Linked DNA regions of Filimonas lacunae. The protein of the gene in region 1 interacts with the protein of each later gene in a pairwise test. Links are inferred from orthologs where the notes say so. Each region holds a gene or a part of one and is shown on either strand. Other genes may lie near its edges.

Evidence for each region.
Region 2: the proteins of FLA_RS21420 (region 1) and topA interact in binary tests that used the Escherichia coli proteins (3 or more experiments, as listed by UniProt). The link is inferred for Filimonas lacunae from one-to-one orthologs.

The regions. Positions count from the first base shown.
Region 1 is NZ_AP017422.1:5,425,683-5,438,015, reverse strand. The notes cover bases 3,815-6,698. They hold FLA_RS21420 (IMPACT family protein), read left to right. Parts: upstream 3,815-4,892; coding sequence 4,893-5,504; downstream 5,505-6,698. Other genes in these bases: FLA_RS21410 (carboxypeptidase-like regulatory domain-containing protein), read right to left, coding at 6,405-6,698; FLA_RS21415 (3-hydroxybutyryl-CoA dehydrogenase), read right to left, coding at 5,505-6,392; ribD (bifunctional diaminohydroxyphosphoribosylaminopyrimidine deaminase/5-amino-6-(5-phosphoribosylamino)uracil reductase RibD), read left to right, coding at 3,818-4,873. Also shown: pepT (peptidase T), read left to right, coding at 1-632; FLA_RS21445 (SPFH domain-containing protein), read left to right, coding at 721-1,644; FLA_RS21440 (MotA/TolQ/ExbB proton channel family protein), read left to right, coding at 1,745-2,437; FLA_RS21435 (ExbD/TolR family protein), read left to right, coding at 2,482-2,880; prmC (peptide chain release factor N(5)-glutamine methyltransferase), read right to left, coding at 2,900-3,757; more of FLA_RS21410, read right to left, coding at 6,699-7,055; FLA_RS21405 (Mrp/NBP35 family ATP-binding protein), read left to right, coding at 7,178-8,272; pyrF (orotidine-5'-phosphate decarboxylase), read left to right, coding at 8,382-9,188; FLA_RS21395 (acyl-CoA dehydrogenase family protein), read left to right, coding at 9,200-10,384; FLA_RS21390 (shikimate kinase), read left to right, coding at 10,390-10,896; FLA_RS21385 (DUF423 domain-containing protein), read left to right, coding at 10,889-11,296; FLA_RS21380 (STAS domain-containing protein), read right to left, coding at 11,495-11,914; FLA_RS21375 (ATP-dependent Clp protease ATP-binding subunit), read left to right, coding at 12,015-12,333.
Region 2 is NZ_AP017422.1:2,118,247-2,130,711, reverse strand. Bases 3,048-6,063 are described here. They hold topA (type I DNA topoisomerase), read left to right. Parts: upstream 3,048-3,392; coding sequence 3,393-5,735; downstream 5,736-6,063. Other genes in these bases: FLA_RS31430 (hypothetical protein), read right to left, coding at 5,834-6,063; FLA_RS08545 (alpha/beta hydrolase), read left to right, coding at 3,048-3,341. Also shown: FLA_RS08570 (geranylgeranylglycerol-phosphate geranylgeranyltransferase), read right to left, coding at 1-149; FLA_RS08565 (KdsC family phosphatase), read right to left, coding at 162-683; Fe-S cluster assembly protein IscX, read right to left, coding at 692-931; FLA_RS08555 (2Fe-2S iron-sulfur cluster-binding protein), read right to left, coding at 961-1,296; FLA_RS08550 (Rossmann-like and DUF2520 domain-containing protein), read right to left, coding at 1,518-2,285; more of FLA_RS08545, read left to right, coding at 2,484-3,047; more of FLA_RS31430, read right to left, coding at 6,064-6,193; FLA_RS08530 (S9 family peptidase), read right to left, coding at 6,306-8,627; FLA_RS08525 (SusC/RagA family TonB-linked outer membrane protein), read left to right, coding at 8,908-12,093; FLA_RS08520 (RagB/SusD family nutrient uptake outer membrane protein), read left to right, coding at 12,111-12,465. UniProt on the Escherichia coli protein: Releases the supercoiling and torsional tension of DNA, which is introduced during the DNA replication and transcription, by transiently cleaving and rejoining one strand of the DNA duplex.

The DNA.
Region 1 (12,333 bases):
GCGAGCTGGGCACCTTTGAAGATGAAACCTTTAGCGCCGATGCTGCTAAAATTACCGTGAATGGTGTAATAGCGCATCCGGGCTATGCAAAAGATAAACTGGTAAATGCCTTAAAAATAGCAGGTGAAATACTGGCTGCACTGCCTGCAGGTGAGTTTAGCCCCGAAACTACTTCCGGCAGGGAAGGTTTTGTGCACCCTGTGGCTATAGGTGGCATTGCTGAAAAAGCTACTATTGATTTTATAGTACGCGACTTCACTACTGCCAACCTGGTCAAACACGAAGCCAGGTTAAAAGGTATTGTAGAAGAGGTGCTGAAAAAGCATCCCCGTGCTACCATGACTTTTGAAGTACATGAGCAATACCGTAATATGAAAGAGGTGTTGATAAACCATCCCCAGGTAGGTGCTTATGCCGAAGAAGCATATCAAAGAGCCGGTTTACAGGTAACCAAAGAGCCTATCCGTGGCGGCACTGATGGCAGTCGTTTAAGTTTTATGGGACTGCCTTGCCCTAACGTATTCACCGGCATGCAGGCTATTCACAGCAAGCACGAATGGATTGGGGTAAGGGATATGCATAAGGCTGTAGAGGTGCTGGTACACCTGGCACAGGTATGGGCCGAAAAGTAATGCTGGTATAACCGCCTGCGGATCAAATTAGCTCCGCAGGCCGTAATTATAGAATGTTTCGTATTTTGTTACCCTAAACTCGTTGAAAATGACCGTTCCAATTGTAATTCTTGTAGTAATTCTGCTTATTCTACTAAGCGGACTGGCTACAGTGAACCAGGCTACCATTGCGGTAACTACCGTATTTGGAAAGTATAACCGTATTCTTCGCCCGGGATTGAATGTAAAGATCCCGTTTATTGAAAACATCTATCGTCGCATCAGTATCCAGAACAGATCGGTAGAGCTGGAATTCCAGGCTGTTACTATTGATCAGGCTAATGTGTACTTTAAAAGTATGCTGCTGTATGCTGTGTTAAATGCCGACGAAGAAACTATTAAAAAGGTAGCATTTAAGTTTATTAGTGACCGCGATCTTATGCAGGCGCTCATCAGAACTATTGAAGGTAACATACGTTCTTATGTAGCCACTAAAAAGCAGGCAGAAATACTGGGCTCCAGAAGAGAGATTGTAGATTCTGTAAAGTCGGAGGTAGACCATGTGCTGGAAGAGTGGGGATATCATTTGATGGACTTGCAGATCAACGATATCACGTTTGATAAAGCAGTAATGGAAAGTATGAGCAAAGTGGTGGCCAGTAATAACCTGAAAGCCGCAGCTGAAAACGAAGGTCAGGCTTTACTGATTACCAAAACCAAAGCTGCCGAAGCAGAAGGTAATGCTATTAAAATTGCTGCGGAAGCAGAAAGAGAAGCCGCCAAATTACGTGGTCAGGGTGTGGCGCTGTTCCGTGAAGAAGTGGCACGTGGTATGAGTCATGCTGCTGAACAAATGAAGCAGGCTAACCTCGATACCAATGTCATCCTTTTCAGTATGTGGACAGAAGCCGTGAAAAACTTTGCGGAAGCAGGTCAGGGAAATATCATTTTCCTGGATGGCAGTCCCACCGGTATGGAAAACAACATGAACCAGATTATGGGCATGATGAAGATGGGGATGGACAAAAAATAGGATAAATTCTTCTTAAAATGGCAAGACAACGAAATTTATTAACACTCAGAGCGTTGTTTTGCCATACACTCTATTTTAGCGCTCATATAAAATTGTAAGAATGGGATTACTGTTACAGGTGGATAGTGCCAAATTGTTGAATGCAGCAGCCAATGCTGTGCAACAGGCACCTCAGCAAATATCACTTTGGAGTTTGTTGAATAAAGGGGGCTGGATCATGTATCCCTTGTATTTACTGCTGGTAGCATCCATCTTTGTTTTCTTTGAAAGATTGATTGCCATTCGCAAAGCTTCCAGGATTGATTCCAATTTTATGAGCATTATACGGGATAATATCATGACCAATAATTTGTCTGCTGCCCGCAATATGGCCCGCAATACAGACAATGCCGTGGCGCGTATTATCGACAAAGGCTTACAGCGTATAGGCAAGCCTATTGATGTGATTGAGAAAAGCATGGAAAACGTAGGGCAGCTGGAAATGTATAAAATGGAAAGAAACCTGAACATTTTGTCACTGGTGGCTGGTATTGCACCCATGTTCGGATTTCTGGGTACCATTGTAGGTATGATTCAGTTGTTTTATGAAATCAACAGCACCGGTAATTTCGAGTTAAGTGTTATTGCAGGTGGTATCTACGTGAAAATGGTTACTTCCGGTACCGGTTTAATCATTGGCTTAATTGCCTACGTGTTACATAATTTCCTCACTACACAGGTAGATAAAACAGCTAATAAAATGGAAGCGGCCAGTGCTGAATTCATAGATATTTTGCAGGAGCCGACAAGATAGTAGTTGTAGAAGCGTTTATTAATTGATTATTTCCAAACAGTAGTATGAATATAAGGAAGCGTAAAAAGTCTCATACCGAAGTGCATACAGGTGCATTAAATGATATTCTGTTCATACTGCTGTTGTTTTTCCTGATCGTATCTACCCTGGCCAATCCCAATGTAGTAAAGGTGAATAACCCCAAAGGCCAGAAAGACACCAAAGCCAAACAAAACATCGTAATTTCTATTGATAAAGATCAGAAGGTGTACATGGGACAAACAGAGGTGCCCCGTGAAATGCTGGACTCTTTATTGAAAATGGAAGTGACAAAATATACCACTAATATTGACACCCCTTCTGTGGTGATCAATGCCGATAGCATCGCGTTTTATGGCGAGGTATTCCGTATTATGCGGGTAGCTAAAAAATCGGGTGCTAAAGTGGTTGCCAACGTGCAATAAAACTGTACGTATAGCCGTGCTAACCGGCTTTTACTGCCTTTATCATCCGGTCTTTACCCTGCATGTCTTTTTTTAACTCTATTTGGGTAAAGCCATTATGGGCAAGTAGTTGCACTGTTTCTTCTCCCAGTGCTTCATTAATTTCAAAAAACAACAGGCCCTGTGCTTTTAAGTGTTGTTGTGCAAAAACGGCAATAGTGCGGTAAAACAACAGCGCATCCCTGTCCGGTACAAACAAAGCCAGGTGGGGCTCGTGCTCCAGCACATTGGAGTGCATGGCTACTTTTTCCATCTCACGGATATAAGGAGGGTTACTTACCACCACGTCAAAAACCGGAAAGGTAGTCCAGTTGGCGGGTTGCAGAATATCGGCCTGGTGAAAGGTAACCGCGGCTTCCAGCTTAGCCGCATTTTGCCTGGCCACGGCAAGCGCCTGTAGCGATATATCCAGCGCATGAACCTGCGCTTGTGGCAATTGTTTTTTTATAGCAATAGGGATACAGCCGCTTCCTGTGCCAATATCCAGCAGAGCAGGGGCCGGTAAGTGAGTGGCTTCCTGTACAATCCATTCTACCAGTTCTTCTGTTTCGGGACGGGGAATAAGCACATGGGCATTTACCAGAAAGGGCATATTGGCAAACCAGGCTTCTTCCAGCACATACTGCAACGGCATGGATTGTAGCAGTTGCAGGGTGTACAAAGTAAGCTGGTTGGCTTCGGAATGCGTTAAAGACCGTGTGCCATGTATCAGCCTGTCGGTACGGCTTAGCCCCGTAATATGCACTATTACCAGCTCGGCTATGTTGGTTGCCTCCCGGCTGTCGTATAACCCCGCTAATTGTTCCTGCGTGCGTTTGTAAGCCTCCTGAACGGTCATACTGCAATGTTAGCACCATTTCAACTACTTTTGCACAAAATGTTCAGCCACGAATCATATATGCAACGATGCCTGCAGCTGGCAAAGCTGGGGGCGGGCAGAGTAGCGCCCAACCCTATGGTAGGCTCGGTGCTGGTATATGAAAATCGTATTATAGGCGAAGGATACCACGAAGTGTATGGAAAAGCGCATGCTGAGGTAAACTGTATAAACAGTGTACGCCCCGAAGATGCACATCTGATACCGCTTGCTACCATTTACGTGTCACTGGAGCCTTGTGCGCATTTTGGTAAAACCCCACCTTGTGCTGATTTAATTATTAAACACGGCATTCAAACGGTAGTGGTGGGCTGTCGCGATCCTTTTAAAGAGGTGAATGGCAAAGGCATTGAAAAGTTGCAACAGGCGGGTGTTACCGTAATAACAGGTGTGCTGGAGCAGGACTGCCTGGAATTGAACAAACGCTTCTTTACTTTTCACACCCGGCACAGGCCCTATATGATATTGAAATGGGCCAAAACCGCTGACGACAAAATAGCATCTTATAGCAATACCAGGCTTATTATCAGTAACGAATTCACTAACCGGCTGGTGCACAAATGGCGCACCGAAGAAACGGGTATACTGGTAGGTACGCAAACTGCACGGGTAGATAATCCGCAGTTGACAGCCCGCTTGTGGCAGGGAAAGCACCCGGTAAGAATGGTGATTGATAAAGACCTGAAACTGCCTTCCTCCCTGCATCTGATGCAGGGCAGCCCGGTAACCATTGTGTTCAATACGCAAAAGCACAGTGAGGAACTGGATGCTAAATTAGTGAATGCCCGCATCGAAGGTGTGTATTATTACCAGGTGAACAATGATACCAGTTTGCTGCACCAGGTATTGAATGCCTGTTATCTATTACAGATTCAAAGTGTGCTGGTAGAAGGGGGGGCTTATTTGCAACAGTCTATTATAGCGGAAAACTGCTGGGATGAAGCCCGTGTTATTACCAACGAACAGCTATGGGTAAAGGAGGGGCTGGCTGCTCCTAAGCTGGAAACTGCTACACCGGTAGCTACTTGTCAATTACAAAACGACCGTATCGATACTTACATTAACAATCAACAATAAAGGAATTGCATAAAAGGTTATGACGGACCCTGAATTTTTTCAAACTATTGCCCAACCCACCACTGCTGAGTTTAAAGACAAAGGAAGCCGCTTCCTGGCCTATGCTTATCCTGTTTCCAGTGCAGAGCAGTTTAAAGAAAAACTGCAGCAACTGAAAAAAGAACATCCCAAAGCCAATCACCATTGCTTTGCCTATCGTTTGGGCATTGATGGTAATAACTTTCGCGCCAGCGATGATGGTGAACCCAGCAGCAGTGCAGGTAAACCCATACTGGGGCAGATTGACAGTAAAAAGCTAACAAATGTAGCGGTGGTTGTGGTACGCTATTTCGGTGGCACTTTACTGGGCGTGCCGGGATTGATCAATGCGTATAAAACGGCTACGGTAATGGCTTTACAGCTAACCCCTACTATACAAAAGCCCATTGAAGTATTGTACGAACTGCAATTCGATTACACCCGCATGAATGAAGTGATGACACTGGTAAAGCAGCACGATTGCTCTATTCAGAGCCAGCAGCAGCAGCTGTTTATGCTGTTAACTATTGGCATTCCCAAAGCGCGTCTGGAAGAAATGCTGTACCGGTTAAAAGACATGCATTATGTAACTGTACAACGTTTGCAGAAATAGTTATTGGAAGCTTTTACTCACTACCAGTTCTTTTGATCCGGCGGTGTAAACATAAAAACCTTCCCCACTTTTTACACCCAGTTTGCCGGCGGTTACCATATTCACTAATAACGGGCAGGGCGCGTATTTAGGATTGCCAAACCCATCGTGCAGTACGCGCATAATGCTCAGGCAAACATCCAGGCCTATAAAGTCGGCCAGTTGCAAAGGCCCCATAGGGTGGGCCATACCCAATTTCATTACGGTATCAATTTCCGATACACCAGCGACACCTTCAAACAGGCTGTAAATAGCCTCGTTGATCATGGGCATCAGAATACGATTGGCAATAAAACCAGGATAATCATTTACCACACAAGGCTCTTTACCCAGTTGTACACTTAGTTGTGTAATGGTTTCTGTTACCTCTTGCGTAGTAGCATAGCCATTAATAATTTCCACCAGTTTCATCACTGGCACCGGGTTCATAAAATGCATGCCTATTACCTTACCGGGGCGTTGGGTGGCAGCTGCAATTTTAGTAATGGAAATAGAAGAGGTATTGGTGGCTAATATAGTTTCCGGAGCAGCCAGCTGATCCAGCTGTGTAAAAATTTTCAGTTTTAAATCGATGTTTTCAGTAGCTGCTTCTACTACCAGTTGCACACCGGCTAGTCCGGCCTGCATATCGGTATAAGTAATAATACGTGATAAGGCTTCGTTTTTCCCGTTTTCTGTTATCAGCCCTTTGGTTACCTGTCTGTCCAGGTTTTTGCCAATGGTGGCCACTGCCTTTTCCAGCTGACTGGCATTCACATCAATCAGGCTAACAATAAAACCTTTCTCGGCAAATACGTGGGCTATTCCGTTGCCCATTGTACCTGCACCAATAACAGCAACATTTTTCATATGGCAAATGACTTAGTACTTCTTTTTCTTAAAATCACCTCGTTTCCAGGCCTTGATAAAGTCAGCCCAGGCAAACGGGTTAAATAAATTGATAGGCGGCTGCTGGCCATTGTAGTAATATTTGGTGGCCTGCTGGCGCAATTGCATGTTTACTGCTTCGCGGCCATCTTTAGGCAGGGTAGCTGCTAAAATGCGCCGGGTAGCTTCGTCAGTATTCTGGCGGGCAATTTCCAGCTGATCGGCCGGAATGTCGGTATTGGCAAAATCCCGCTCAAATTGTTCCCGGCTGGGGCGGGGTTTTAAGATGGTGGCGGGAAGGTTTACCGTATCATTCACCAGTAACTGAAACACATAATAATCGTTTCCAGACAATGTGTCAGGAACGGTAATGATCTTGTCTTTAAAACCGGTACTGGAAAAACGGATCTGTTCGCCGCGTAGCACCACAATAGAAAATACACCCTGATCGTTACTTAAAGTACCTCGTCCGGTACCCTCTACAATCACACTGGCCTGAGCAAGCGCACGAAGGCTGTCGGCACTCATAATAACACCATACAATTGTACAACCGAATCTTTTGAAACCGTTTTGGTTTGTGCTTCGGATTGGGTTACTGACAAAAAAATAAAACCTAAAAGAAAAAACTGTAAAAGTCGCTTCATGCCAAACAGTTAATTATTCTTCAATGATACGTATTTCTAAGTAATCTATACTAACATAACAAAGTAACCCCCTCATGGGTTAACTTTGCGGCAGAATTTCTTTTTTAACAAAATTATGGGTGATGACTGAATCTGATATTCTAAAGGCTTTGAGCAACGTGCAGGAACCCGATTTAGGTAAGGATCTTGTGACGCTGAATATGGTGAAAGACATTGTAATAGAAGGGAATAATGTATCATTTACAGTAGTACTTACCACACCTGCCTGTCCTATGAAGGACATGATGCAAACAGCATGTGTTAACGCGGTTAAAATACTGGTGAATAGGGAGGCAGTGGTGAAGGTGAACTTTACCGCCAATACCAGCTCCAACCGTAAAGATTCGCAGATGCTGTTACCGGGTGTAAAAAATATTATAGCAGTAGTGAGCGGTAAAGGTGGCGTGGGTAAAAGCACGGTAGCTGCCAACCTGGCACTGGCCCTGAGCAAAGGCGGCGCCAGTGTAGGATTAATGGATGCGGATATTTACGGCCCCAGCGTACCTATTATGTTTGGCGTACGTGGCCAGCGTCCGATGATGCGTGAAGTAGATGGCAAAGGCATTATTGTGCCGATGGAAAAACACGGCATTAAACTGATGAGCATTGGTTTGCTGGTAGATGAAAAAAATGCAGTGGTTTGGCGTGGCCCGATGGTAAGCAGTGCTATCAGGCAGTTTGTTACCGATGTAGATTGGGGCGAACTGGATTACCTGGTTATTGATATGCCGCCCGGCACCGGTGATATTCACCTCAGCTTAATGCAAACAGTGCCTGTTACGGGCGTGGTAATTGTAACCACTCCGCAGAACGTGGCCCTGGCAGATGCTAAAAAAGGTATTGCGATGTTTGGGCAGGCGCAGATTAAAGTGCCTATCATTGGACTGGTAGAAAACATGGCTTACTTTACCCCGGCCGAACTGCCTGATATGAAATACTACATCTTTGGCAAAGAAGGTGGACGTAAGCTGGCTGAGGAATATGATCTGCCCTTCCTGGGACAAATTCCACTGGTGCAAAGTATCCGCGAAGCAGGTGACGAAGGCATACCGGCTATCATTAACAATGATCCGGCTACCGTAGCGGCATTTGAGGCTTTTGCAGGTGCAGCAGCACGTAACATTGCCATCCGTAATGCATCAGCAGCGCCTTCACAGGTGTTAGCGTCAATTGCATAATTCCGTTGACATACAAGATATACTTTATACCATTCAATGCTTCTTGTTCGGGTGCTTGGGCGCTTAGGCAAGAAGCATTGTTAAACATACTATAACCGCGTACAATAAAATGAACAAACAACAGCTGGTTGCAGCCATACAGTCGTCCAAATCGTATCTCTGTGTTGGCCTGGATACAGATATCTCTAAATTACCTGCACACCTGAAACAGCATCCTGATGGTGTTTTTTTATTTAATAAAGCGATTATTGATGCTACCAAAGCATCTTGTGTAAGCTATAAAATCAACACTGCTTTTTACGAAAGCATGGGATTGAAGGGGTGGGAAGCCATGGAAAAAACATTGCATTACATACCTGATACCCATTTTACCATTGCCGATGCCAAAAGAGGGGATATTGGCAACACCTCAGCCCAATACGCACGCACTTTTTTCGAAACCTTACCTTTTGATGCTGTTACGGTAGCACCTTATATGGGGGAAGACAGTGTACGTCCTTTCCTGGAATACGAAAACAAGGTGGCTATTGTGTTGGGATTGACTTCTAACAAAGGCGCAGAAGATTTTGAACTGCAACAGGCCGGTGGCGAAAAGTTGTATGAAAAAGTATTGCGAACTGTAAGCAGCTGGGGAACATCCGATAACCTGATGTTTGTGGTAGGGGCCACCCAGGCTTCTGAACTGGCTAATATCCGCAACATTGTTCCTGAACATTTTTTACTGGTTCCGGGTGTGGGCGCACAGGGCGGTAGTTTAAAAGAAGTATCTTCCTATGGCATGAATGCACAATGCGGTTTACTGGTAAATGCCAGCCGTGCTGTTATCTATGCCAGCAGTGGAGAAGACTTTGCCGTTCGTGCACAACAGGTATCGGAAGAATACCAGCAGGAAATGGCGTTATACCTGAACAAATAAACCTATATACGATGGCTGCCCGTACAGACTTATTTCAATCGCCCGATTACTACCAGCTGGATGAGCTTTTTACCGAAGAGCAAAAGCTGATACGTGACACCGTGCGCACTTATGTAAAAAAGGAAATCTCCCCTATCATAGAAGACTATGCGCAGCGTGCAGCATTTCCCGAACAGATAGTAAAGCAGTTGGGAGAGCTGGGATGTTTTGGTCCCACTGTTCCGCAGGAATATGGAGGTGGCGGGTTAGACTATATTAGTTATGGTTTAATGATGCAGGAGCTGGAACGTGGCGATAGCGGTGTGCGCAGTACTGCCAGCGTGCAGGGCTCGCTGGTGATGTTTCCTATTTATGCCTATGGCAGCGAAGAACATAAAAAGAAATACCTGCCTAAACTGGCCAGTGGCGAATGGCTGGGATGTTTTGGCTTAACCGAACCCGATCACGGCAGCAACCCTGCCGGTATGGTTACCAGTTTTAAAGAGGCAGGCGACCATATTATACTCAACGGTGCTAAAATGTGGATCAGTAATGCGCCATTTGCACAGGTGGCTGTGGTGTGGGCTAAAGATGAGCAGGGAGATATAAGAGGGGTGATTGTAGAAAGGGGAATGGAAGGTTTTTCCACGCCTACTACACATGGTAAGTGGAGCCTGCGTGCCAGCGCTACCGGTGAACTGGTGTTTGATAATGTTAAAGTGCCTAAGCAAAACATACTGCCCGGTGTAAAAGGCATGAAAGGCCCTTTAAGCTGTTTATCCAAAGCCCGTTATGGCATTGCCTGGGGGGCATTGGGGGCTGCTATGGACTGCTACGATACTGCTTTACGTTATTCCAAAGAGCGTGTTCAGTTTGACAGGGCTATTGGCGGATTTCAGTTACAGCAGAAAAAGCTGGCTGAAATGATCACTGAAATTACCAAAGCGCAGCTGCTGGTATGGAGGTTGGGTGTGCTGATGGATAAAGGCGCCGCCACACCGGCACAGGTAAGCATGGCTAAAAGAAACAGTTGCGAAATAGCTACTAATATTGCACGCGACGCCCGGCAAATGCTGGGGGGCATGGGTATAACGGGGGAATACAGTGTTATGCGACACATGATGAACCTGGAAAGTGTAATAACCTATGAGGGCACGCACGATGTTCATTTGCTGATTACCGGCATGGACGTAACAGGATTGAATGCGTTTAAATAAAGAGGATGAAGTTATTTTTAATTGGAATGATGGGTACCGGAAAAAGCCATTGGGCAAAATACCTGTCTAAAAAAGTAAAAACCGGTTGTTACGACCTGGATTACCTGGTAGAAACCAGCGAAGAGAAAACGATTACAGAAATTTTTGCAGAAGACGGCGAAGATCATTTCCGTAAAGCAGAAGCGAAAGTGTTGCGTTGGTTTGGTGAAAAGAAAGCTTATGTGTTGGCTACCGGTGGTGGCACTCCTTGTTTTTCGAATAATATCCAATGGATGAATAAAGAAGGGGTGACTATCTGGATTGATGAGCCGGTGGAAACATTAGTAGATCGCGCCAAACAACAAATAGAGCATCGCCCGGCTATTCAGGGATTGTCTGATGATGAAATTCTGCAATTGTTTCAGAAACGACTGGCTGAAAGAACACAATACTACAGCCAGGCACAGTATCACCTGAAGGGAGAGGGAATTACAGAAGCTGCCCTTTTAAAAATTGTAAAACAGCATGCATAAGCCATTTTTTAAACTAGCGGCTTTTTTAGGGGCGCTGGCAGTTATTTTGGGAGCATTTGGAGCGCATAAGCTTAAAGAAATAGTTCCCGCACCTGCATTGGCTATTTTTGAAACCGGAGTAAAATACCAGTTTTACCACGTTTTTGCCTTATTGATTACGGCACTAGCGTGGAAAGAGTTCCCCAATAAGTGGTTGCAATATGCAGGAACTTTATTCGTATTAGGAATTATCTTATTTAGCGGATCATTGTATGTGCTTACGTGGTTAACTGCTGCTTCTGAAGGAGGGCCATTACCTGCAATAGGCAAAGTGATTGGTCCTGTAACGCCTGTAGGCGGCTTATTTTTTATTGCCGGCTGGTTACTGCTGGCAAAGGGAGTAATGGAGCATAAAGATTAAAAATGGTACGATCAGAAAGGACCTTTGACGTATTGGTGAATAAACTACTATGTTGAAGGTCTTTTTGATTGGCGCTATTTTTAACTCTGGTCATTGTTGTAGTGGTAGTTTTATTGGTTTTTCTCGCTAATTGCAGATAGGGAGTTGCTTTACCTGCAATTTTGTTCCTCATTTGTTGGTTTTATTCCTTTTTCAGTATTAATCCCTGTCTTTTTCCCTGTGATCATTAAACAGTGGCTCGCTGTCGTCCAGCAATTCACGTTCAATTTCTTCCATCTGAACAATATCCCAGGCTTCTGTTTCAGTAGGTGCTGCATTTAAAAATTCCAGTATTTCCAGTTCTTCCAGAAAGTCTTCCATTTTTTCGTTCAGGCAACAAATCACAAAAGAAACGTTGTACTCGTAAAATTTTTGTTGCAATGAAGCCAGCGTACCAGCAAAATCTGCTTCCATGTGCTTTACCTCTTTCAGGTTAAGTACAATGTTTTTTATGTCTTTTTGCAGGTAAGGCAAAAGCATTTGGGTAGCCGATTCTGCTAAATTGTCATATAACACAGGGTCTACAGGCGTAATAACTGTAAATTTTTCCTTGGTATCAATTTTGACCTGCATATTCATATTATTAAATGATTAACACGGGGTGCACAAAAGCAGCGTGTCAAGGCTCAAAAATATTCGTTATAATTGTATCACCGCTAATTAACATAATTATTTTATCATGGATAATAACTTTTCAGCCCAGGTAAAGGAGATCATTTCGTTTAGCAGAGAGGAAGCACTTAGGCTGGGGAATGATTTTATTGGTACCGAGCATTTATTATTAGGTTTAATTCGGGAAGGCGAAAATACAGCTATTAAGATTCTAAAACAGCTGAATGTTGATTTGTATGAACTTAGAAAAGAGGTAGAACTAGCTGTTAAAGACAAAACCGGTAAAAATATTGCCAACATCAATAGTCTGCCATTAACCAAGCAGGCCGAAAAGGTGATACGCGTAACCGTTTTAGAGGCAAAGGCGCTAAAAAGTCCATTGGTGG
Region 2 (12,465 bases), 3.3 Mb from region 1 along the record:
ACAAAACTGACGCCCTGAATGTTAGGCGTTAATGCGGCCCGCTGAAATATGGGTTGCAATACGCAATACTTGAACATTACCTGCGTAAGTGCTATAAACACAAGGTTAGGCCACCTTACCAGCTTCAAAAAAGCGCTCAATAATTTCAAGTACAATAGGTTTTATTGCGATTTAATTTGTGTGTCAGTCATCCAGTCGCCACGCAGCTTCAACACCTTCTCTATCACATCTCTGCCACAGCCTTCTCCTCCTTTTAACGGGGAAATATAACGGGCAATACTCCTTATTTCTGCCACTGCATCTGATGGACAACAAGGCAAAGCTGTAAGCTGCATTACTTCATAATCCGGAATATCATCCCCCATAAACAACAGCTCTTCTGCTTTCAGCTGATGCTGTTGCATATATTGTTGCAAACATTCCAGCTTATTCTCCACTTTCATAAAAACGTCGGTGATACCCAGGTTATTCAGTCGTTCTTTTACTTCAGGGGAGTTGCCACCCGAAATAATCACCACCTTGTATCCCCTTTTAATAGCCAGCTGCAAAGCATACCCATCTTTAATGTTCATACGCCTGGCCATTAATCCGCCGGGCATTACCAGCAGCATGCCATCGGTAAGTACGCCATCCACATCAAAAACAAAAGTGGTGATGGGTTTAAATAGTTCTAATACATTCATCCTACCTGTTATTTCTGATTATCACGCCATTCATATACCCACGCACTCTGAATCATCTCCAGGTGTCCTTCTGTACTTTGTTCACGCGTGCCTTCAAAGTTAGGCACCTCCAATATCCATTCCAGCAAATCGGTAAAACGAATACGATAAATTTTACCCTCATTAAACTCCGCACCAAAGCGCTCGTATAATTTCATAGCAATATCTTCATGATCGCTCCAGTGAATAGGAGGTTCAAAAGTGGCCATATTCTCTTATTTTAATGTGGTAGTAGTGTTTATTCACCTAAAAACTGTGTTTGATCGGGCAAGGTTATTTCCAATGAACCGCTACCAGGCTTCAACACGCACTGACAGCCTAAGCGGGAATGAATGCGCGGGTTTACCGCCCTGTCAATGAAATCTTCTTCCCTGTCTGTAATCTCCGGGATAAACTCCTCGCCTTTGTCAATGTACACATGACAGGTGCTACAAGCACAAACTGCACCGCAATTATGATGTAATTCAATACCATTATCAAGGCATATTTCCAGCAAGCTTTGGTTAGACGCAATATTTTCCAATACTACCGGTGCTAATCCTTTCTGCTCAAAATTCACCTTAATCTGATACATGAATCATTCTAATTTGGGCAGCAAAAGTAGGGATAATGTGCTAAAAATGAGGAAGACGCTCACCTGGGAAACAGGCCCACATTTTCTACGAACAATTGTTTGTTTTATTCAAACAAGCCCTTACATTTGCAATCCATTAACAAACGGAAACGATTGCTTGCTATAGATAGTCTCCCCTCTTTTTGACGGGAGACTTTTTTTATGTTTATATCCCGGCAGCGTTACTTTTTAACCGGGTTATTAATAATGCAATCTGAAATATTCACGTACAACTCTATCAGCTCCGGGTAGGGCTGTAAAATCTGTAGATGCTTTTCTATTGTTACCATATCCCTTCTGGCAGCAGGGCCTGTTTGCACATCGGCAGCCGAATAGTGATGTAAGCGTCCTGAAGTTTCTTCTATTAAAGGTAACAGCACTTTAAAGTCAATACGCTCCTGTTTACAAAACACTTCTGCCTGTGCATACAGGTAGTTGGTGAAATTATTGACCAGCACAGCCGCCACATGTAATTTAATACGTTGCGCATCGTCTGCATGGCCTGTTATGGAAGAAAGGGTTTCCGCAAAACGCAGTATCTCCTGTTCTACCTCCGGCGTATTACCGTCAGTAAACAGGGGTATTACCGGGTTGCTATTCATATTCTTACGCAAACTTTGTAAGGGATACAGCACGCCATAACGGGTAGAGCAGGTTTTCAGTAACTCAATAGAACCTGCCCCGGTAGTATGTACTACCAATTGCTTGTCTAATTGAAGCCCGCTTGCTATTTCAGGCAATGCAGAATCAGAAACCGACAATATATATATATCCGCTTCTTTATTCAGTTGCTGTATACTATCTGCTGCCGTTGCTCCTAATTCGCCTGCCAGCTGCCCAGCATTGTCCAGGTTACGGCTGATGACCTGTAGCACCTGGTGCCCCGCTTTTACTATTTTCTTGCCCAATACGGTATTAACATTACCGGATCCTATTAAAACTACCTTCATACTATGCCGCTTTAAGTGTTACTATTCATCGGTTTGATGTAAGCAAGTAACGAAATTATACTTCGACTTCCCAGCTATTAATAATCGCAGAGTCTAATATGCCCCAAAAGGGAAAAAATGGAGTAATTATAAAGCGTTAAAACTGAATACCTTATTTTTGAAGGGCTTACAATTTCGTTGGCTAAACCTTAAACCAGGATGAAATTACTTGTTCAAATAGCGAAAGGCTATTACAGGGCCAAGTTCAGAGCACTTGGCAGTGTGTCGCCCCGGATAGCAGCAGATGCCGCTTTCCAGCTATTTTGTACGCCTTATAGTGGCAAGCCTAAGCGTGAAATGCCACCCGTTTTTCAGCAGGGAACCTCCCGCTCATTTACCTTTAACAATTTAGAAATCAACGGGTTTGAATGGCTTCCTGCTCAATTGGAAACTCGTGGTACTGTTTTAATCTGTCATGGCTTTGATAGTTTTAGTTACCGGTTTGATGCATATGTAACACTTTTATTACAGCAAGGCTTTCGCGTACTGGCATTTGATGCACCCGGGCACGGCATCAGCGGTGGAAAAACGCTGAATATTGTAGAGTACAAGCAGATTATACTATATATAATTGCCCAATACGGACCTGTTTACAGTATTTTGTCCCACTCCATAGGTGCATTGGCCGTGGCATTGGCGGCGGAAGAACTGCAACAGCCTAACGTAAAACTGACTTTAATTGCCCCCGCTTCAGAATTGTCACGGGCGGTAAAACAATTTACACATATTTTTCCGCTGGCTCCGGCCAGCTACCAGGCTTTTGTAAACCGGCTGGAAACGGCAGGTAGTCACCCAATTCATTGGTTTTCAGTGAACCGGGTGGTACAAAGCCTTACTAATCCCGTTTTGTGGTTGCATGATACGGAGGATAGAATTTGTCCGTTTGCAGATACAGATGATACCCGGTTAAAAAAACTCTCCCACGTGCGTTTTATTGAAACAACGGGCCTGGGACACAGCCAGATATACCGGGAGGAGTCGATTCAGAAACAAATTATAGATTTCACTATCTATTGAAAATAAATGTAACATTGTTTGTCTTTTAATTGATTGAATTAATATTGCAGCATGGCAAAGAACCTTCTGATAGTCGAATCACCGGCGAAAGCCAAGACCATAGAAAAAATTCTAGGGGGTGATTTTGAGGTAAAAAGCTGTTACGGGCATATCCGCGATCTGGAAAAGGATGATATGGGGATAGACCTGAACAACAATTATACCCCACGTTATATGGTGCCCGAGGATAAAGAAAAGGTGGTAAAAGAGTTGAAGTCACTTGCCAAGAAAGCCGATGAGGTTTGGTTAGCATCGGATGAGGACCGTGAAGGGGAAAGCATCAGCTGGCATCTGGCTGAAGTCTTGGGTTTGGATCCCGTAAATACCAAACGTATCGTTTTCCATGAAATTACTGCACCTGCCATTAAAAAGGCAGTAGCCAGTCCACGCCGTATTAATATGGACCTGGTAAACGCACAGCAGGCCCGCCGTGTGCTGGACAGGCTGGTAGGTTTTGAATTAAGCCCGGTTTTATGGCGTAAAATAGGTATGCAACGCAGCCTGAGTGCTGGTCGTGTACAAAGTGTGGCGGTAAGGCTGATTGCCGAACGCGAACGCGAAATCAACGCTTTTAAATCAGAAAGCAGCTATAAAGTAGAAGCTTTTTTCAGTGCTAAAGATATTAATAGCAAATCGGTAACCTTTAAAGCGGATGGTCCTGCTAAAATAAGCAGCCAGCAAACCGCACTGCAGTTTTTAGAGAGCTGTAAGGGTGCTGCCTATAAAGTGGCCGATATACAGGTGAAACCTGCCAAACGCACACCTGCAGCTCCGTTCACTACCTCTACCCTGCAACAGGAAGCATCCCGCAAACTGGGCTACAGTGTGAGTAAAACCATGCTGCTTGCTCAAAAGCTGTACGAAAGCGGTCAAATCACCTACATGCGTACGGATAGTGTAAACCTGAGTGATACCGCTATGGGGGATATCAGAAACGAGATTACACAGAGTTACGGTAACAATTACTATCAGTCACGTCAATATAAAAACAAAAACGAGAGCGCACAGGAAGCGCACGAAGCCATCCGTCCTACCTATATGAATGCGCATACGGTAGATGATCAGGATACACGCCGCCTGTACGAGCTGATATGGAAAAGAACTATCGCTTCACAAATGAGTGATGCAGAGTTTGAAAAAACCATTGCCAAAATCAGCATCTCTACCAATAAAGACCAGTTATCTGCTACCGGTGAGGTGATGAAGTTCGACGGCTTTTTAAAGGTATACCTGGAAGGTAAAGACGAAGAGGACGAAGAAGATACTGACGGTATGCTGCCACCATTAACAGTGAGCCAAACGCTGGACTTTACTAAAATGACAGCTACCGAAAAGTTCACCCGTCCTGCACCACGCTATACAGAAGCATCGCTGGTAAAGAAAATGGAAGAACTGGGTATTGGCCGTCCATCTACCTATGCGCCTACCATTTCTACCATTATGAAACGTAACTATGTAGAAAAGCGCGATAAGGAAGGAGTGAAAAGAGACGTGAACATACTGGAGCTGACGAAGAAAGATGAAGTGAAGAAAGAAGTGATCCAGGAAAATACCGGTGCAGAAAAATCAAAGCTGTTCCCTACCGATCTGGGCCTGGTGGTTACCGACTTTTTGAAACAACACTTTCAAAAGGTAATGGACTACAACTTCACCGCTAAAATTGAAGAAGAGTTTGACGAAATAGCTGGCGGTAAACTGAAATGGAACAATATGATTGATGGGTTTTATAAACCCTTCCACAGCAATATTGAAGTTACCCTGGAAACTGCAGAGCGCGCCAAAGGAGAAAGAGAACTGGGCGTAGACGCAGCCAGTGGTAAAAAAGTAATTGCCCGTATGGGACGTTACGGCCCAATGGTACAGATTGGCCACCAGGATGATGAGGAAAAGCCACGCTTTGCCAAGTTAAAAGCCAGCCAGAGTATAGAAACCATTTCTTACGATGAAGCTATGGAGCTGTTTAAACTGCCTCGTATGCTGGGAGAGTTTGAAGGTTCGGATGTAAGCGTAAATATTGGCCGCTTTGGCCCTTATGCCGCCCACGACAAAAAGTTTTATTCACTGAATAAAGAAATGGATCCTTACAGTGTTACACTGGAAGAGATAGCGCCGATGATTGCCGAAAAACGCCAGGCAAAAGACGAACGCACTATTAAAGTATTCGAGAAAGAAAAAATACAGGTATTGAAAGGCCCCTATGGCCCTTATATCAAACAAGGCCTGCGCAACTATAAGCTGAGTAAAGAACAGCAGGAAAGAGCCGCAGAACTTACCATTGAAGAAGTAAAAGCTATTATTGAAGAGCTGAAAGCCAACCCGCCTAAAAAGGTGGCCAGGAAGAAAAAAGCTAAATAGACTAAAAGCCCGCGTAATGCGGGCTTTTACTTTGCTACCTTACCGCTTTTTGTTTTATTTGAACGGTTATAGTTTAATTTTTTTATCAGTAGCGGATGTCACACATCATCGTCCTCATCCTCTTCTGTGTCTTCCCATTCCAGGTCTTCTACCTCTTCATCCGTTAAATCATTTTCATCAAGATCTTCTTTATCAAGCGGTAAATCAGGTTCCGCCTCTTCTATTTCTTCATCCTCCAACTCTTCCCAGTCTTCCTCATTTTCATCTTCGTCTTCCAGCTCATCGTCCTCCTCTACAGGGGAACTTCCTCCTGGCATATAATATTCCTGAAAATCGTATATCCCAAAAGAAGATGTCAAGTTCTGTTCCTCCAGGTTTTGCATAAAATTGTTTTTGATGGGTGGTATAAATGTTTTTTCATAACTATTACTATATACAAAAACATCGTTCCATACCATTACCGCTTGTATAGGTGTATATAAAAATCCCTGTAAGAACACGCTTATAACCAGAGCGACTTCTTACAGGGAATGTATTGTGGCAAAACTACCACTTGCAAATAGTACCAGCTTATGGTTTGTTTCGTGGGTCAGGTTTGTTTACCAGTAAATATTCTTTAGGAGGCGCTGTATTTAACAAATGACGCACAAAATAATCCCAGCGGCGGCGCATCATGTAGGGAGAAAATGTACCAAAGCCATGCTGACTGGATGGGAATACGATTAAATCATAGTCTTTATTGGCCTTTTCCAGCGCTTCTACTACCAACATGGTGTTGTAAGGTGGCACGTTATTATCCATTAAGCCATGTGCTAATAAAAGGTTCCCTTTCAGGTTGGCAGCGTATAACTGGTTGGCCTGTGTTACATAGTCACTGGCATTGGTAAGGCCGTTATAACGCTCGCCCCAGTCATCTTCATAGTTACGATTGTCATGATTGCCCGATTCGGAAATACCCACTTTAAAAAAGTCGGGGTATCGGAACATGGCGGCGGCTGTAGCAAAACCGCCACCCGAATGTCCCCAGATGCCCACTCTCGTGGTATCAATGTAACCGTAACGTGTGCTTAGCTGACGAATGCAGGTTATCTGATCAGGCAGGGTGTTAATGGCCATGTTGCCATAACTCATGTCATGGAAGCTTTTACTACGCATAGGGTTGCTGGTTCCTTCCAGCACTACCACAATAAAGCCCAGTTCGGCCAGCGCCTGATGATCGCCCCTGGCCGAAGTAAACGACCAGTTGCGTACGCTGCCTCCCTGTGGGCCCGGATAGATATAATCTACCACCGGATATTTGCGATTGGGATTAAGATTCGTAGGTGTAAACAGCAGGCCATATACATCCGTTTTGCCATCCGCTGCTTTTACAGAAAAAGGTGCAGGCGCTTTCCAGCCCGTAGCGGTTAAGCGGCTGATATCCGCTTTTTCCAGTGTAGTTAACAATTTCCCTTCTTTATTACGTAACACAGTAACTCCCGGCACGTCAGGCTGCGACCAGGTATCTACCAGGAATTTTTTATCAGGTGAGAAAGTAAACTTGTGGTTACCAGGTTCTGGTGTTAACAGGGTTAACCCTTTACCATCAAAGTTGATCTTATACAGGTAACAGAAATAAGGGTTACCTGCTTCACGTCCGCAGGCTTCAAAATACACCACACGCTTTTGTTCATCTACTTCCAGTAAGCGGGTTACTACCCACTCACCTTTAGTTACCTGATTTTTCACTTTGCCGGTAGTGGCATCATAGAGGTATAGGTGTCCCCAGTTGTCCCTTTCAGAATACCAGATAAACTCTTTACTTTTTTGCAGATACTGCCAGTTAATGGTTCCCTGGCCTGATTCATATTGTGTAGCCACCTTTTCTTCCATCACTTCCCTAATCTGGCCTGTAGTGGCATTGGCTATACGTAGCTTTTCATGCTGGTGGTTGCGTGAAGTGGATACGAAGGCCAGCTCAGCATCATCCCCGCTCCAATCCACATCATCAAAAGTACCGCTGCTGGATATATCATCGCTTAAAGTACCACGGTGCGGATCGGGGCCTACCTGTATGGGTATCACCCTGGCATTATCTACATCAATAATTACCCGGTGAATCATGATAACCGCCGAATCGCCTGGTAAAGGGTATTTCCAGGAATGCAGATCAGGTGCGCCAACATTGGTGGTTACCAGGTACATATTATGCACATGCCGCTGGTCTTGTTTAAAGGTGGCTATTTTGCGGGAGTTGTGCGACCAGCGTAACACGGGAGCGTCACTGGTAGTCCATCCTGCATTATCGGTGGCATAGCCAAAATCCTGTATGCCATCTGTAGTTAACTGTGTCAACTGGTTGGTAGCTACCTCTCTCACCCACAGGTTATGCTCCTTTATAAAAGCAGCGCGTTTTCCATCAGGCGATAACACTTCGTTTTCACGTTTACCCGGGTTGGCCTTAGCATCGGAAATAAACTGGTTTACTATTACGCACTGTTGCTGTTGCATATCATATTGCCACAACCTTCCTTCTACCGTAAACCAGATAGTTTTATGATCAGGTAAATAGCGGAAGGTTTGAAAAGGCAGGTGCCAGGCATCGTACTGTTTGCCAGTTGCTGATGACAAAGCAGTGGCCAGCTGCTGCTGGTTAAAGGCAGCGGCACGTGTTCCTTTTGTGGTGTTTACCAATATAAACTCGCTACCCTTGGCGGTTAACACCCGATACCAGCAATTGCCATCCGGAAGCCATTGCGGCGACACATTGAAATGATCCACTAATGCGTCTGTGTTATAACTTAAACGGCTTTCAGCAAAACGGTAGTTTTCTGCTGTAACGGGGTTGACTGCCTGTGCCTTAGCAGTCAGGGCCGCTGTTAAACAGGCGGCGGACAGTATGTACAATTTCATAATCAAAAATGAATAAACCTCTGATAATGTGAAAGGTAAAGCAAAATAAACGAGTATTCCCCACATCCATTGCTATTCCTTTTTTGCATGTATAGATTAATATATGTAAACAAAATGTTAATTACGGATAATAAACATAAAACTTAATTGTATTACTTTGATAGAAGCTGGTCAATCCTCACATTTTCCAGCCTGCACATGAGATTACCCCTGTACATGAAAACCAATACCAAAACTACAGATATCATCATAACCACCTAGAGAACCAAACCTACATTATATGAGCTTGTGTCACCCTCCACGGCAACATTTGTTGTCGTTAGCAACGCTTTTGTTATTACTGTACAGTTGTGCTGTAACTTACGCACAAACCAAACCACCACTGCTTACCGGCACTGTTGTTTCGGCCAAAGGACTGCCGGTTGAAAAAGCTTCGGTTATGCTCAAAGGCAATAAAACCGTAGTAACCGATTCTCTCGGGCATTTCAGTATCCTGGTAAAAGATACCACGCACCTGGTGTTAACCGTATCACACACTACCTTTAAAATTCAAACACTAACGCTTACCAGCCTGCATCTACCACTTACTATTACTATGGTAGATGCAGACGGCAAACTGGAAGATGTGGTGCTGATTGGTTACCAGTCAATATCACGTAAAAAGAACACCTCCTCTATTGCCAGCATTTCGGGCCGGGAGATTGAAAATCTTCCTATAGCCAGCTTTGACCAGTTAATGCAGGGGCGCTTATCAGGTGTAAACGTTCAAAACTATACCGGCGAGCCCGGTGCTTCGCCCACTGTTTCTGTAAGGGGTAATTCGCGCATCAGCACCAGTTACGATCAGCTGAATGCTGTAAGCGCTCCTTTGTATGTAGTAGATGGTGTACCTCAACCTACCGAAAGCTACATCAGCAGCAGTGTAGGCACAGGCACCAACTACCTGGGTGGCGTAAACCCTAATGATATTGAAAGCATTGATGTGTTGAAGGATGCGTCGGCTGCTGCTATTTACGGTTCGCGTGCAGCCAATGGGGTGATATTAATTAAAACGAAAAAAGGCATATCCGGCGACCCCAAAGTAACCCTTTCGGGATATAATGGTATTACAGAACGTCCACAGCTGCGTAAAACCGACCTGGGCGGCAAAGAACGGCTGGAAAAGCTATTGCTGTTAAAAGACGCACTTACCTATGTTAACCAACGCCAGTTGCCTTATATACTTACCGACAGCTTAAACCCCGCGTTTAACGGCAATACAGACTACCAGGATATGTTTTACCAAACGGGCTTAATTACTAATGCCGACCTGGGCATGTCGGGTGGCGGTAATAACAGTAATTACCGGTTTAATACCAACTATTATAACGAACAGGGAATTATTAAGGCTACCGGCTTTAAAAGGTACTCAATGCGGCTAAACCTGCAATCCAAAGCCTGGAATGGCAAAATTACTTTTAACCCGTTGATTGCATTTAGCCGTATGGACAGGGGCCGTGGCTCTGGTGATATCACCAAATCAACTGCTGTAGATGCGGGTACTATGCCCACCTCCTTGTTTAACTTAAGCGATACCAAAAGAAGCTTTCTGCTGGGCACTTACAGCAAAAACCTGGACAAGAATGTAAACAACCAGTTTACCTTCAACCTAAACCTGGGCGTTAAGTTCACCAATGATTTCAAATTTACTTCACAAACCGCGCTTTTGTATAATAACTCGCGCCGCGATTACAGCCGCACCAGTGAATTAAACAGCGGCAAAGGCAATTCTTCTTATTCCTTTAGTGATAACGAGGCCAATATATCTACCTCTAACTATTTCACTTATACCAAAGTGTTTAAAGAGCATAATATAAACCTGATAGCCGGGCAGGATGTTTTGTACGATAATTACCAGTACAGCAAAGACTCTGGCTATGGCGGCTCCAGCGATCCTATACAAGTGGTAAATGGATATAGCCAGGATAAAATCACCACCATCACCGACAACCAAACATATGGCATCCTCTCCTACTACGGTCGCCTGGCATATGATTTTAAAGGACGGTATATATTCTCGGCCAGCCTACGTACAGACGGCTCTTCCCGGTTTGGAGCCAATAGTAAATGGGGCACCTTTCCGGCAGTTTCGGTAGGCTGGATAGTATCAGAAGAATCCTTTTTCAACAGGCATGTTTCGGCTATCAGTTTATTAAAGCTACGGGGCAGTATTGGCAACTCGGGCAGCCTGCCTAATTCCAATTACCTGCAGTACAACCTGTATACCGTAAATGCAGGAGGCTATTCAGGTAATTACACTTCCTCGGGTTATAATGGTACTACGGCTATTACCCCCAATTTCAGAGATGGCGCTGCACAGCCTAACCTTAGCTGGGAAAAAAGCACACAGCTGAACGCAGGCGTGGATATAGAATTTCGTAACGGCAAGTACACCTTATCGGCGGATGTATATAATAAAGACAATAAAGACCAGTTGTTTAGTGTTAACCTGCCTGTTACCACCGGTTACAGCTATGCCCTCACCAATGCCATTGGTGTAAGAAACTCCGGCGTAGACCTTACGTTCACGGCTTCTCCACTTTCAGAAAAAAGCCCTGTGAAATGGTTTTCACGCCTGAACGTTTCCTTCAATAAAAGCAAGGTGATGTATCTGCCTAATGGCGGTCGTGATTTAATTATGAGCAACGACCGTTTTAATAAATCGCACCTGTTAAGTGTTGGCAGCCCGGTAAATACATTTTACTTAGTAAAAACACTGGGCGTGTTTTCTACCAGTAATGATATCCCTATCAACCCGCTTACTGGAGATAAGCTGAGTGTAGGCACCAGCCCTTTCCAGGAAGGAGAGTTTCACCTGGCCGACCTGGATGGCGATTATAAAATAGATCCTTTTAATGATGGTGTAAATGGCGATAAGATGCCTATTGGTGATCCCAATCCCAAATTCACCGGCGGCTGGACTAATACCTTTACTTATAAAGGTTTTACCCTGGGTTTGTTTTTCACTTATACTTTCGGGCGGGATGTGCTGGACCTGTATAAATCAGATCTATTCAACACCTTTTCGGGCTGGGGAGGCAATGCTGTAGCTGGTTTGGCACAATATGCACTGCCTGATATGGATGGTATTAATATCTGGAAAAAAACGGGGGATAAAGCAGAATACGCCAAGTTGGATTTAGGCACTTACCGTTATTATTACCGCTCGGACCAAACCTTTTTTCTCACCAAGGGTGATTATGTAAAACTGAAAAGTGTTAGCGTTACTTATAACCTGCCTGCCCGCTTGTTACAAAAAATTAATCTCAGGGGCATTAAAGTATTTGCTGTGGCCGATAACCTGCTTAGATGGCAACGCAGTAAAGACCTGCCTGATGCGGAAGCTATTAATGCGTATGGGGAATATAATGGCAACGGCTACCCTATTCCTAAAAAATACACGTTTGGCCTGGAGGTTATTTTTTAACGGATAAACCAATAACTATGCAAGTGAAGATACTTCCTGCAGTTTCAGCTGTGCTGGCTGCTTTACTGATATTCTGTTTTACCTCGTGCAATAAGGTACTGAACCAGGAGCCTGTAAACTCTACCTACGATGGTGTGTTCTGGAAAAGTGTGGGCGATTGTAATGCTGCCCTCGCAGGCAATTACAGTTTATTGCGCGATGCACTTACCTACAAAAGCAACAGCTACTACATGTATGGCGATGCGGTAGCACAAAACTATTTTACCATACAATATACCGGTGATGCGCTGGAGTATATACAGGGTGGCGACTTTACCCAGAATTACAACCTCAACAGCCTGGGCAACTGGAGCCGGTTTTATAAGGTAATAG